3 regions of the Streptomyces sp. NPDC053673 genome follow, and region 1 is predicted to be linked to each of the others. Evidence: riboswitches for the same ligand, from Rfam matches in the RefSeq annotation. Region 1 holds a riboswitch; each other region holds the start of a gene.
What was found. Region 1 has a riboswitch for cobalamin ahead of ACZ6ZQ_RS18050 (ribonucleoside-diphosphate reductase subunit alpha). Riboswitches for the same ligand answer to the same signal wherever they lie in the genome.
Positions count from the first base shown of each region.

Region 1 (3,265 bases):
GTGACCTCGATGATCTCGGTGCAGAGGTTGGAGGAGTGGACGACCGTGCCGGGCTCGGCGGTCTGGTTCGCGGTCCGGTTCGAGGCGTCCTTGAACGTCATCCAGCCGTTGCCGGTCTGGGCGAGGGTGCGCATCATGCGGCCGTAGAGGTCACGGGCCGGGATCGTCCTGCGCGCGAGCCCGGCGGCCTCCGCCTTGCGGTACGCGGCGTCGAAGTCGTCGCCCCACAGGTCGACCAGTTCGGGCACGTCGGCCGGTGAGAACAGCGACCACTCGGCGTCCGCGTTCACCCGGCGCATGAACTCGTCGGGGATCCAGTGCGCCAGGTTGAGGTTGTGCGTACGGCGCGCCTCCTCGCCCGTGTTGTCGCGCAGCTCCAGGAACTCCTCGATGTCCGCGTGCCAGGTCTCCAGGTAGACGCAGGCCGCGCCCTTGCGGCGGCCGCCCTGGTTCACGGCGGCGACCGAGGAGTCCAGCGTCCGCAGGAACGGCACGATGCCGTTGGAGTGGCCGTTGGTACCGCGGATCAGCGAACCGCGGGAGCGGATGCGGGAGTAGGAGAGGCCGATGCCGCCCGCGTGCTTCGACAGCCTCGCGACCTGGTGGTAGCGGTCGTAGATGGAGTCCAGCTCGTCCAGCGGGGAGTCCAGCAGATAGCAGGACGACATCTGGGGGTGGCGCGTTCCGGAGTTGAAGAGGGTGGGGGAGGACGGCAGGTAGTCCAGCCGGCTCATCATCCCGTACAGCGCGGCGACTTCGTCGAGGGCCCGGACCGAGTCGTCCTCCGCCAGGCCGGCGGCCACGCGCAGCATGAACTGCTGCGGCGTCTCGATGACCTTGCGGGTGATCGGGTGCCGGAGGAGATAGCGGCTGTAGAGGGTGCGCAGGCCGAAGTAGCCGAAGCGGTCGTCGCCGGCGGGGTCGACGAGCGAGTCGAGGCGCCCGGCGTGGGTCTGCACGAACGCGGCTGTGCGGTCCGCGATCAGGCCCTCGCGGTGGCCGACGGCGACGGAGCCGGAGAAGGCGGCCGCCCCCTGTGAGGCTGCCTCCTCCGCGATGGTGAGGGTGAGCAGCCGGGCGGCGAGCCGTGAGTAGGCCGGGTCCTCCGAGATCAGGCCGGCGGCCGCTTCGGTGGCCAACTCGCGCAGTTCGGCCTCGTCCGAGCCCGCATGACGGCCCCGGAGCGCGGCGGCGGCGACGCGGCCCGGGTCGGTGTCGGGGAGATCGGCGGTGAGGTCGGTAAGGGTCCGCAGCAGCGCGGTACCTGGCCCGTCGGTGAGCTTCGTTGAAGCAGGATCGGGCGGCGCGATGGTCACGGGGTGCTCTCCCTCGCTCGGCTGGGGGCCGGCGGGGCGCAGGGGCACGGGCGCACACGTCTGAGAGCCGGTGCGCCGCGTCCACCGGCCTGTTCCGCGAGGCCCGGACGTGTCGGCACCCGGGCCGGACGGTCCGGGCGCGCTGTCGGCAGGTCCTCGGACTCGTGGGCACGTGGGTAGCACCGATTCACCGTTGCGGGACAGTTCCGGATTCGCACCGGATTCCCCTGCGGCGACAGCGAGATGAGCATACATGTGGGGGCGACTGGTTGCGGAACCCCCCACATGTTGTGTCGCGGCGGCTCCTGGAGCTCCAGGACGTCCGTCGGCGGGCTCACGCCTGGTACCGGCTCCCGGTCGCGCTCCGGCGCAGCGTGGATCACGGGAACGCCAACGGGCCGCCGCTTCCCGCAGGGGAACACGGCGGCCCGTCGGCGCATCGCTCAGCAGCAGCGGAACCCCTCGCGGGGGTCGGCCTCCCTGGCGTCCATGCGGCTGCGCTCGAACTCGCGGCGTGACATCACCTTCGCGCCCGGGTCGTGGGATCTGGTGTGGGCGACGTAGCGGTCGTACACCGACTCGCCCGACACCTCTCGCACGTACCAGCGGACCCAGTCCACCGCGCGCCGCAGGCCGCTCACCGCTGTCATACCTGCCACGGTACTCACGCCGTGCCGCTTCCCGCAGCCTCGCGGTCCGCGCCTGCGGCTCCGACGGCCGCGAGCTCCGCCTTCTCCTCCTTGGTCGTGATCAGTCCGGCGGGCGCGACGAGCTTCGACTCCACGTACGGGACCTCGGCGAGACGGATGCCCGCAGGGTTGCGGATCGCCTTGATGCAGACCCTGGCCGCGTCCGCGAGGACGATCACGATGAGGATGGCGAAGAGCGCCGCGAGGAAGCCGTCGACGGTCGAGTTGGTGACGACGGTGTGCATGTCGTCCATCGACTTCGCCGGCGGCAGCACCTTGTCGGCGTCGATGCCCGCCTGGTACTTGTCGCGCTGGGCGAAGAAGCCCACCTTCGGGTCGCCGGAGAAGATCTTCTGCCAGCTCGCGGTGAGGGTGACCGAGGCGTCCCAGGCCAGCGGAACGGCCGTCACCCAGGCCCACTTGAGACGCCCGGACTTGACCAGCAGCGTGGTGCAGACGGCGAGCGCGACGGCCGCCAGCAGCTGGTTGGCGATGCCGAAGAGCGGGAAGAGCTGGTTGATGCCGCCGAGCGGGTCGTGCACGCCGACCCAGAGGAAGTAGCCCCAGCCGCCGACGACGACCGCGCTCGCGAACCAGACACCCGGCTTCCAGCTGACCTGCTTCATCGGCTTGTAGAGGTTGCCCAGTGTGTCCTGGAGCATGAAGCGCCCCACCCGGGTGCCGGCGTCGACCGTGGTGAGGATGAAGAGCGCCTCGAACATGATGGCGAAGTGGTACCAGAAGGCCTTCATCCCGGCGCCGCCCACCACCGCGGAGAAGATGTCCGACATGCCCAGCGCGAAGGTCGGCGCACCGCCGGTGCGCGAGAGCAGGCTCGCTTCCTCGACGTCCTTCGCGGCCTGTGTCAGCTGCTCGGGGGTGACGGTGAAGCCGAGGTTGGCGACCGCCTGGGAGGCGGAGTCCACCGTGGTGCCGAGGACACCGGCGGGTGAGTTGACCGCGAAGTAGAGACCGGGGTCGAGGATGCAGGCGCAGATCATCGCCATGACCGCGACGAAGGACTCGGTCAGCATCGCGCCGTAGCCGATCATCCGGATCTGGGTCTCCTTCTGGATCATCTTCGGGGTGGTGCCCGAGGAGACCAGGGAGTGGAAGCCGGAGAGCGCGCCGCAGGCGATGGTGATGAAGACGAACGGGAACAGCGAGCCCGCGAAGACCGGCCCCTGGCCGTTGCCCGCGAACTCGGTGACCGCCGGCATCTTCAGTGTCGGCATCGCGACGACCACGCCCAGCGCGAGC
Region 1 covers NZ_JBVJKN010000011.1:70,394-73,658, forward strand. The annotation lists gene ACZ6ZQ_RS18050 (ribonucleoside-diphosphate reductase subunit alpha) at 1-1,316, opposite strand, end outside; cobalamin riboswitch at 1,447-1,568, opposite strand; gene ACZ6ZQ_RS18055 (YbdD/YjiX family protein) at 1,760-1,966, opposite strand; gene ACZ6ZQ_RS18060 (carbon starvation CstA family protein) at 1,981-3,265, opposite strand, start outside.

Region 2 (3,265 bases), on a different contig from region 1:
TCGACGGGGCGTCGCCCGACACCTGTTCGCCGCAGCCCGTCCTCGGGTAGCCGGAGATCGCGCACAGCAGCGCATCCGTGTTGTAGCGCAGGGGCTCGGCCACCGCGGCGAGGGCTTCCGCGCTGGTGGCGTCGGGACGGACCTGCGCACAGCCGGTGCGGGGGGCGGGCGGCGTCTCGCCCCCCGGCGCGTCGGCGGGGGTGCCGAAGTCGACGACCACGCCGACGCGTTTGGTGCCGGCCTTCGCGGGGGTACCCGCGCACAGCTCGGCGAAGCCGGGCGCGGTCCGGGGCTCGGCCGAGTCCTGGGAGTCCGCGCTGACGGAGAAGCGGAAGCCGTCCACCGTGCCATCGGCCGGCCGGGCCGTGGCCGGGCCCTGGGTGGCGTACGCCCAGGCCCCGCCGTCGGACTGCCAGAACGACCAGTACCGGTAGCCCGCCGCCTGCGCAGACCCCGCGCCGCCCAACACGGTGAGCGCGACGCCGAGGGAGAGGACGAGCGCGGTCAGTCGTGCAGGCACGACCGCGCCCACCCCTGCGCGTATCCCGTACCACCGCGCACCGCGGGCGCGGGTGCGGGGGCGAGTGCGGTCGGTCGCCCCCGGCATCACTGCTGCTGGTTCTTCCGGCGACCGCTGATCAGAAAGCCGATGCCCGCGCCGGCCGCGACACCCGCGCCGACGATCCACCAGATACCGGCGCTGTCGCCGCCCTTGTCCGTCTCGTCGTCGGAGTCGCCCTCGCGCGGCTGGGGCGTGGCAGTGTCCGTGGCTGTGGGCGCGGGGCCGGTCGCGTTCAGCTGCTCGACCAGGTCGGCACCGCCGAAGTCGCGCGGGTCGGCACCGGACGCGTGCGCGGCGAGGATGAGCTGCGCGTACGCGGCAGGTCCGGCGTCCTTCGCCCAGGCGGCGGAGTTCTTCTCCAGCCAGGCCACCGCACCGGCCGCCTTGTCACTGTGCCCGGCGGCGGACAGGGCGAGCACCGCGTCCGCGGTGTTGCCGAAGTCCGGCAGCGGGGCCGGGTCGGTCGCGCCGGGCAGCGGCGGCGAGTCCAGGTGCCCGGTCTTCGCCAGCGCCTTCGTGAGGTACGCGGCGCCGTTGCGTGCGGCCTGCTCCGGAGTCGCCCTGGCCGGGGTGGCGCACTTCGGCTCACCGTCCGGCCTCGGGCCGCCGACGATCATGCCGCGGCCCAGTCCGCCGAGCACCGCCGCCGCCGTGGCGTCGCCGTTCGCGAGCAGCTTGCCCGCCTTGTCCGGCTGGTACGCGAACGCCCCGCCGCCCGTCGCGTCGGCACACGGGATCGCGAAGGAGACGAGTGCGTCGTAGGGGGTCCTGCCGTCCTTCGACTTCACGTCGCCCGGCTTGGCCTGCGCAGCGGCGAAGGCGCCGATCACGATCGACGTGGAGTTGGCGTCGGACGGCATGCCCGGGTTGTAGCTCCAGCCGCCGTCGGCGTTCTGCACGGACTTCAGCCACTCGAGGCCCTTGTTGACGGCGTCCTGGTGCCCGCCGAGGGCGCGCAGGGACTGCACCGCGGCCGCCGTTGCGTTGGTGTCCAGCATCGTCTTCGCGTCGCACGGCTTGCTGACATCCGCGCGGTACGAGGCGAAGCCGCCGTTCGCGCACTGCTGCCCGGTCAGCCAGTCGACGGACTTCGCGGCGGGCACGGTCCGCATGACGTCCTGCGCGAGCAGCGCCAGCGACTGCCGCCAGACACCGTCGTACGTCGGGTCCTTCGTGCCGTACAGCCCGGCCGGGATCGTGGGCGAGGGAGAAGGGGTGGGCGCGGCCGTCGCGGCCGGGGCACCGGCCACGCAGAGCACGGCGGAAGCGGCGGCGAGTGCTGCTGCGCTGCGGCGAACGGTCATGGCGGACTGTGCCTCTCCTGTCGGGAGCCGGGCACAGGCACGCTGAGGCACCAGGCTCCGGCGCCGTATACCTCGACGGTGCCGGCCACCGGGCGGTCCCGATGGCGCGAGCCGGTCACTCCGGTACGAGGCATTCCGACTCACCGCCTGCGACGGCGGCTCACGGTTGCGGGTCAGTGCCGGATTTGCACCGGCTTCCCCCCGTACGGTGTGATGACGACTCGCACACTCTACCGGTCCGTATTCCGGGCCCCCGGGACGGTCGGCGCCATGGGCGGGCGGGCTAGCGGCCGGGCGCACGGCCGGGCGTGCGGTCTGTCCCGGTGGTCCGGGTCGCGGTTCGGGGTCGCGGTCTGCCCCGCGGTCCGGGCCCGTCGACATGGTGTCGCGGTCCGGGGCGGTCGACATGGGTCGTCGACGCAATGACCGCCATGACGTGCACGCTGACGGGCCCGCGCGGAAGCGCCCGCCGGAATGCCGCCACCCGGGCCGACGGGGACGGGCGTCAGCGAGCCACCACGTACGCCACCGGATCACTGCCCGCCACCGCCTCCGCCCGCCCCAGCTTCACCAGGCGGCGCACATGGGCCTCCGCCTCCGAGACCGCGATGTTCCGTGAGCCGTAGGGGATCTGCTCCCAGGGGCGGTTCCACTCCATACGCTCGGCAAGCTGCCACGGAGTGAGCGGCGCGGCGAGGAGTTCCAGCAGTCCGCCGAGCCGCTCCTCGTGGTGGGCCAGCAGCTCACGGACTCGTGCGGGGGCGTTGGTGAAGGCGTGCTGGTGCGCCGGGAGGACCTCGGCGACGCCGAGGCGGCCCACACGCTCCAGGGAGTCGAGGTAGTCGCCGAGCGGGTCGGTGACGGTGGAGTCGCCGGGGTCTTCGTAGAGGCCGATGTGCGGGGTGATCCCCGGCAGCAGGTGGTCGCCGGAGAAGAGCCGTCCGACGCCGGGGAGGTTCGCCGGATGCTCCTCCTCCAGGTGCAGACAGACGTGCCCGGGGGTGTGGCCGGGCGTCCATATCGCGCGCAGCCGACGGCCGGCCAGGTCGACCAGCTCCCCGGGAACGATCTCCCGGTCGGGCAGGGCGGCCCGGAGCCCGGGCAGGGTGCGAGTCCGGCCTTCGGCGCGCGCCGCGCGCAGCGGGGCGAGATGCTCCTCGGGGGCGCCGACGGCGGCGAGCTTGTCGGCCAGGTAGTCGAGCCAGGCGCCGGGCTGTGCCTCCCGGGTGCGGCGTACGACGGCGGTGTCGGCCGCGTGCATCGCGATCCAGGCGCCGGACGCCTCGCGCACCTGACCGGACAGTCCGTGGTGGTCGGGGTGGTGGTGGGTGATGACGACGCCGTGGACGTCGGCCACCGAGGTGCCGATGGCGGACAGGCCCTCGGTGAGGGCCGTCCA
Region 2 covers NZ_JBVJKN010000017.1:44,312-47,576, forward strand. The annotation lists gene ACZ6ZQ_RS23510 (SCO2322 family protein) at 1-520, opposite strand, end outside; gene ACZ6ZQ_RS23515 (prenyltransferase/squalene oxidase repeat-containing protein) at 607-1,866, opposite strand; cobalamin riboswitch at 1,959-2,106, opposite strand; gene ACZ6ZQ_RS23520 (MBL fold metallo-hydrolase) at 2,372-3,265, opposite strand, start outside.
Region 2: it holds a riboswitch for cobalamin, as region 1 does, so the genes downstream of both, ACZ6ZQ_RS23515 (prenyltransferase/squalene oxidase repeat-containing protein) here and ACZ6ZQ_RS18050 (ribonucleoside-diphosphate reductase subunit alpha) in region 1, are expected to answer to the same signal.

Region 3 (3,265 bases), on a different contig from region 1:
GTTCGTCGACCTGGATGACGGAGGTTCCCGCCGCTTCGAGGTCGTCGACCTCGTCCCGCAGGGCGAGGGCGACCTGGCGTGCGGTGTCCCCGAGCGGCTGGTCGTCGCGGACGAAGGACCAGGCGAGCATGGTGACCGGGCCGGTGAGCATGCCCTTGACCGGTCGGTCGGTGAGTGACTGCGCGAAGCGGGTCCAGCGCAGGGTCATCGGTTCGGGGCGGGAGATGTCGCCGGCGAGGATCGGCGGGCGGACGCAGCGGGTGCCGTACGACTGGACCCAGCCGTGCCGGGTGGCGATGTAGCCGGTGAGCCGCTCGGCGAAGTACTGCACCATGTCGTTGCGTTCGGGCTCACCGTGCACCAGGACGTCGATTCCGGCCTTCTCCTGGAAGGAGATGACCTCGCGGATCTCGGCCTCGATGCGCTCCTCGTAGCCGGCGGTGTCGATACGCCCGGCGCGCAGATCGGCACGGGCGGTGCGCAGTTCGCCGGTCTGGGGGAACGATCCGATGGTGGTCGTCGGCAGCAGCGGCAGCGCGAGGTGGGCGCGCTGGGCGGCGGCCCGCTCCGGATACGGCTGCGCGCGGCGGCCGTCCGCGTCGGTGACAGCTGCCGCCCGGGCGCGCACCGCCGGGTCGCGGGTGATCGCCGAGCCCGCACGGGAAGCCAGATCGGCCCGGTTCGCGGCCAGCTCCGCCGCGATCGTGTCCGTGCCCTGCGCGAGACCACGGGCCAGGGTGACGATCTCGGCGGTCTTCTGGCGGGCGAAGGCGAGCCAGCGGGCGATCTGTGGATCGATGTCGTGCTCGACGGTGCTGTCCAGCGGCACATGCAGAAGCGAGCAGGAGGCGGACACATCGACCCGGTCGGCGAGACCGAGCAGGGTACCCAGGGTGGCGAGCGAGGCCGAGAGGTCGTTGATCCATACGTTGCGGCCGTCGACGACTCCGGCGACCAGGCGCTTGCCGGGCAGCCCGCCGGCCGCGGCGAGTTCGCCGAGGTTCGCGGCGGCCGGGCCGGTGAAATCGAGGGCGAGACCGTCGACGGGAGCCTTGGCCAGGACCGGCAGTGCTTCGCCGAGCCGGTCGAAGTAGGAGGCGACCAGCAGCCTGGGCCGGTCGCTGAGGCCGCCGAGGGCGCGGTAGGCGCGGGCGGCGGCGTCCAGTTCGGCGGGGGTGCGGTCCTGGACGAGGGCGGGCTCGTCCAGCTGCACCCACTCGGCCCCGGCGGCCCGCAGATCGGCGAGTACCTCGGCGTACACCGGCAGCAGCCGGTCCAGCAGTGTCAGCGGCTCGAAGCCGTCGTCGACGCCGGGAGCGGGCTTGGCCAGCAGCAGGTACGTGACCGGGCCGACGAGCACGGGGCGGGCGCGGTGGCCGAGTGCGAGCGCCTCCCTGAACTCGGCGACCTGCCTGGCCGGATCGGCGGAGAACACGGTGCCGGGGCCGAGCTCGGGGACGAGGTAGTGGTAGTTGGTGTCGAACCACTTGGTCATCTCCAGCGGCGCCGCGTCCTGGGTGCCGCGTGCCATCGCGAAATAGCCGTCCAGGGCGTCTGCCTCGACGGCGGCACGGTGGCGGGCGGGGATCGCGCCGACCATCACGCTGGTGTCCAGGACGTGGTCGTAGTACGAGAAGTCACCGGTCGGCATCTCGTGGACACCGGCCTCTGCGAGCTGCCGCCAGTGGGTGCGGCGCAGGTCCGCGGCGGTGTCCCGGAGGGCGTCCGCGGTGACGCGGCCCTTCCAGTAGCCCTCGATCGCCTTCTTCAGTTCCCGGTTCCGGCCCTGCCGGGGGTAGCCGTACACGGTGGCCCGTGCTCCCGTGGCTGCGGACTTGCTGGTCACGGAACTCTCCTTCGCGAGCGTGTCTCCGATACGACCCCGGGACGGGTCGAGGGCGCGAAGGAACGGCGACCGGGCGGCCGGGTGTTGCCCGTTCCGCCTGGTGTGTGCGCCGACCCGCCCTCGAGGTCACCGGGATCTCCGCACGCGTACGTCGCGGGCGGGCAACGGGCAGGTCTTCGGACTCGCGGGCACGTCTGCCGGTTTCCCGGCGGACATCTACTGGCCGTCGCTTCCCAGACCCGGCCGGGCCCAGTGCGTATGACGGCGGTCGTTCCCGCTCACCGCTGCGGGGCAGTCCCGGATTCCCACCGGGTTCCCTCTTACGACGCTCCTGTCCGGCTGACAGGGCGTACCAGCTGCACGGTCAGCGTAGGGGGTACGTGGGTGCGCGGACATCACTGTTCACATTCCGGAAGGTGATGCGCGGGTGCGGGTGGCCTGCATGCAGCAGACCGGCCGTCTTGCCGGCGGCCCCGGCCCAGGGGTTGACCGGGGCCGCCGGGGGGCAGCCAAGGGGAGAGGCTGCCCTAACAGAACACCGTGGGGCCGACGAGGAGGAGTGTCGTCCGCAGTGCCACCTGAAGTAAATATATTTACTGCCAAGTAAGCAAGGGCATGAAAAAATTCATGCACCTCTGGGTGTGAAAGTCCCTTCCGCAAGACCGCCGCCCGGCCCCGCCGGCGTCAGTCCTCCAGGAAGAAATCGTGCTGCTCAGCGGCCTGCTCGTACTGCTCGAGACGCATCTGCGTACGCTCGGGATCGGCATCGGCCATGGCCTGGAGGATGGCCGCCGACAGCACCCCCGGCGCCGCGTACGAGTCGAAGACCAGACGTGATCCGGTGGCGGCCGTGAACGCGACATCGGCCTCGTCGACCAGTGGCCCCATCGTCAGGTCCGTGATCAGTGCGGTGCGCAGGCCCGCACTGCGTGCGGCCCGCATCGCCGCCAGCGTCTCCTTGGCGTGCCGCGGCATCGCGAACGCCAGCACCCACGTGCCGCCCGCCTCCCGGGACTGCAGCAGCGCGTCGTAGGCCACGCTCCCCCCGCGCGAGACCAGACGCACGTCCGGATGGATCCGCCTCGCCCCGTACGCGAAGTACTCCGCGAGCGACGAGGAGATCCGCAGGCCGAGAACCGTCAGCGGGACCGACCGGGCGAGCTCCCGGCCGACGTCGAGCACCTTGCCCGTGTCGGCGAACACACGGCGCAGGCCCTCCAGACTGCCGATCTCGGCGTCGACGGCCGCCTGCAGTTCGTTGCGGCGGTCCTCCCCCGTGTCCACCGACCCGGCGACCGCGCTCAGCGCGATGGGCTGCAGCGCCTCCCGCAGCGCCGGGAATCCGCTGAACCCCACCGACGACGCGAACCGCGTCACCGACGGCTGGCTCACCCCCACCCGGTCCGCGAGATCCGTGAT
Region 3 covers NZ_JBVJKN010000012.1:101,982-105,246, reverse strand. The annotation lists gene metE (5-methyltetrahydropteroyltriglutamate--homocysteine S-methyltransferase) at 1-1,846, opposite strand, end outside; cobalamin riboswitch at 1,997-2,218, opposite strand; gene ACZ6ZQ_RS19140 (MurR/RpiR family transcriptional regulator) at 2,531-3,265, opposite strand, start outside.
Region 3: it holds a riboswitch for cobalamin, as region 1 does, so the genes downstream of both, metE (5-methyltetrahydropteroyltriglutamate--homocysteine S-methyltransferase) here and ACZ6ZQ_RS18050 (ribonucleoside-diphosphate reductase subunit alpha) in region 1, are expected to answer to the same signal.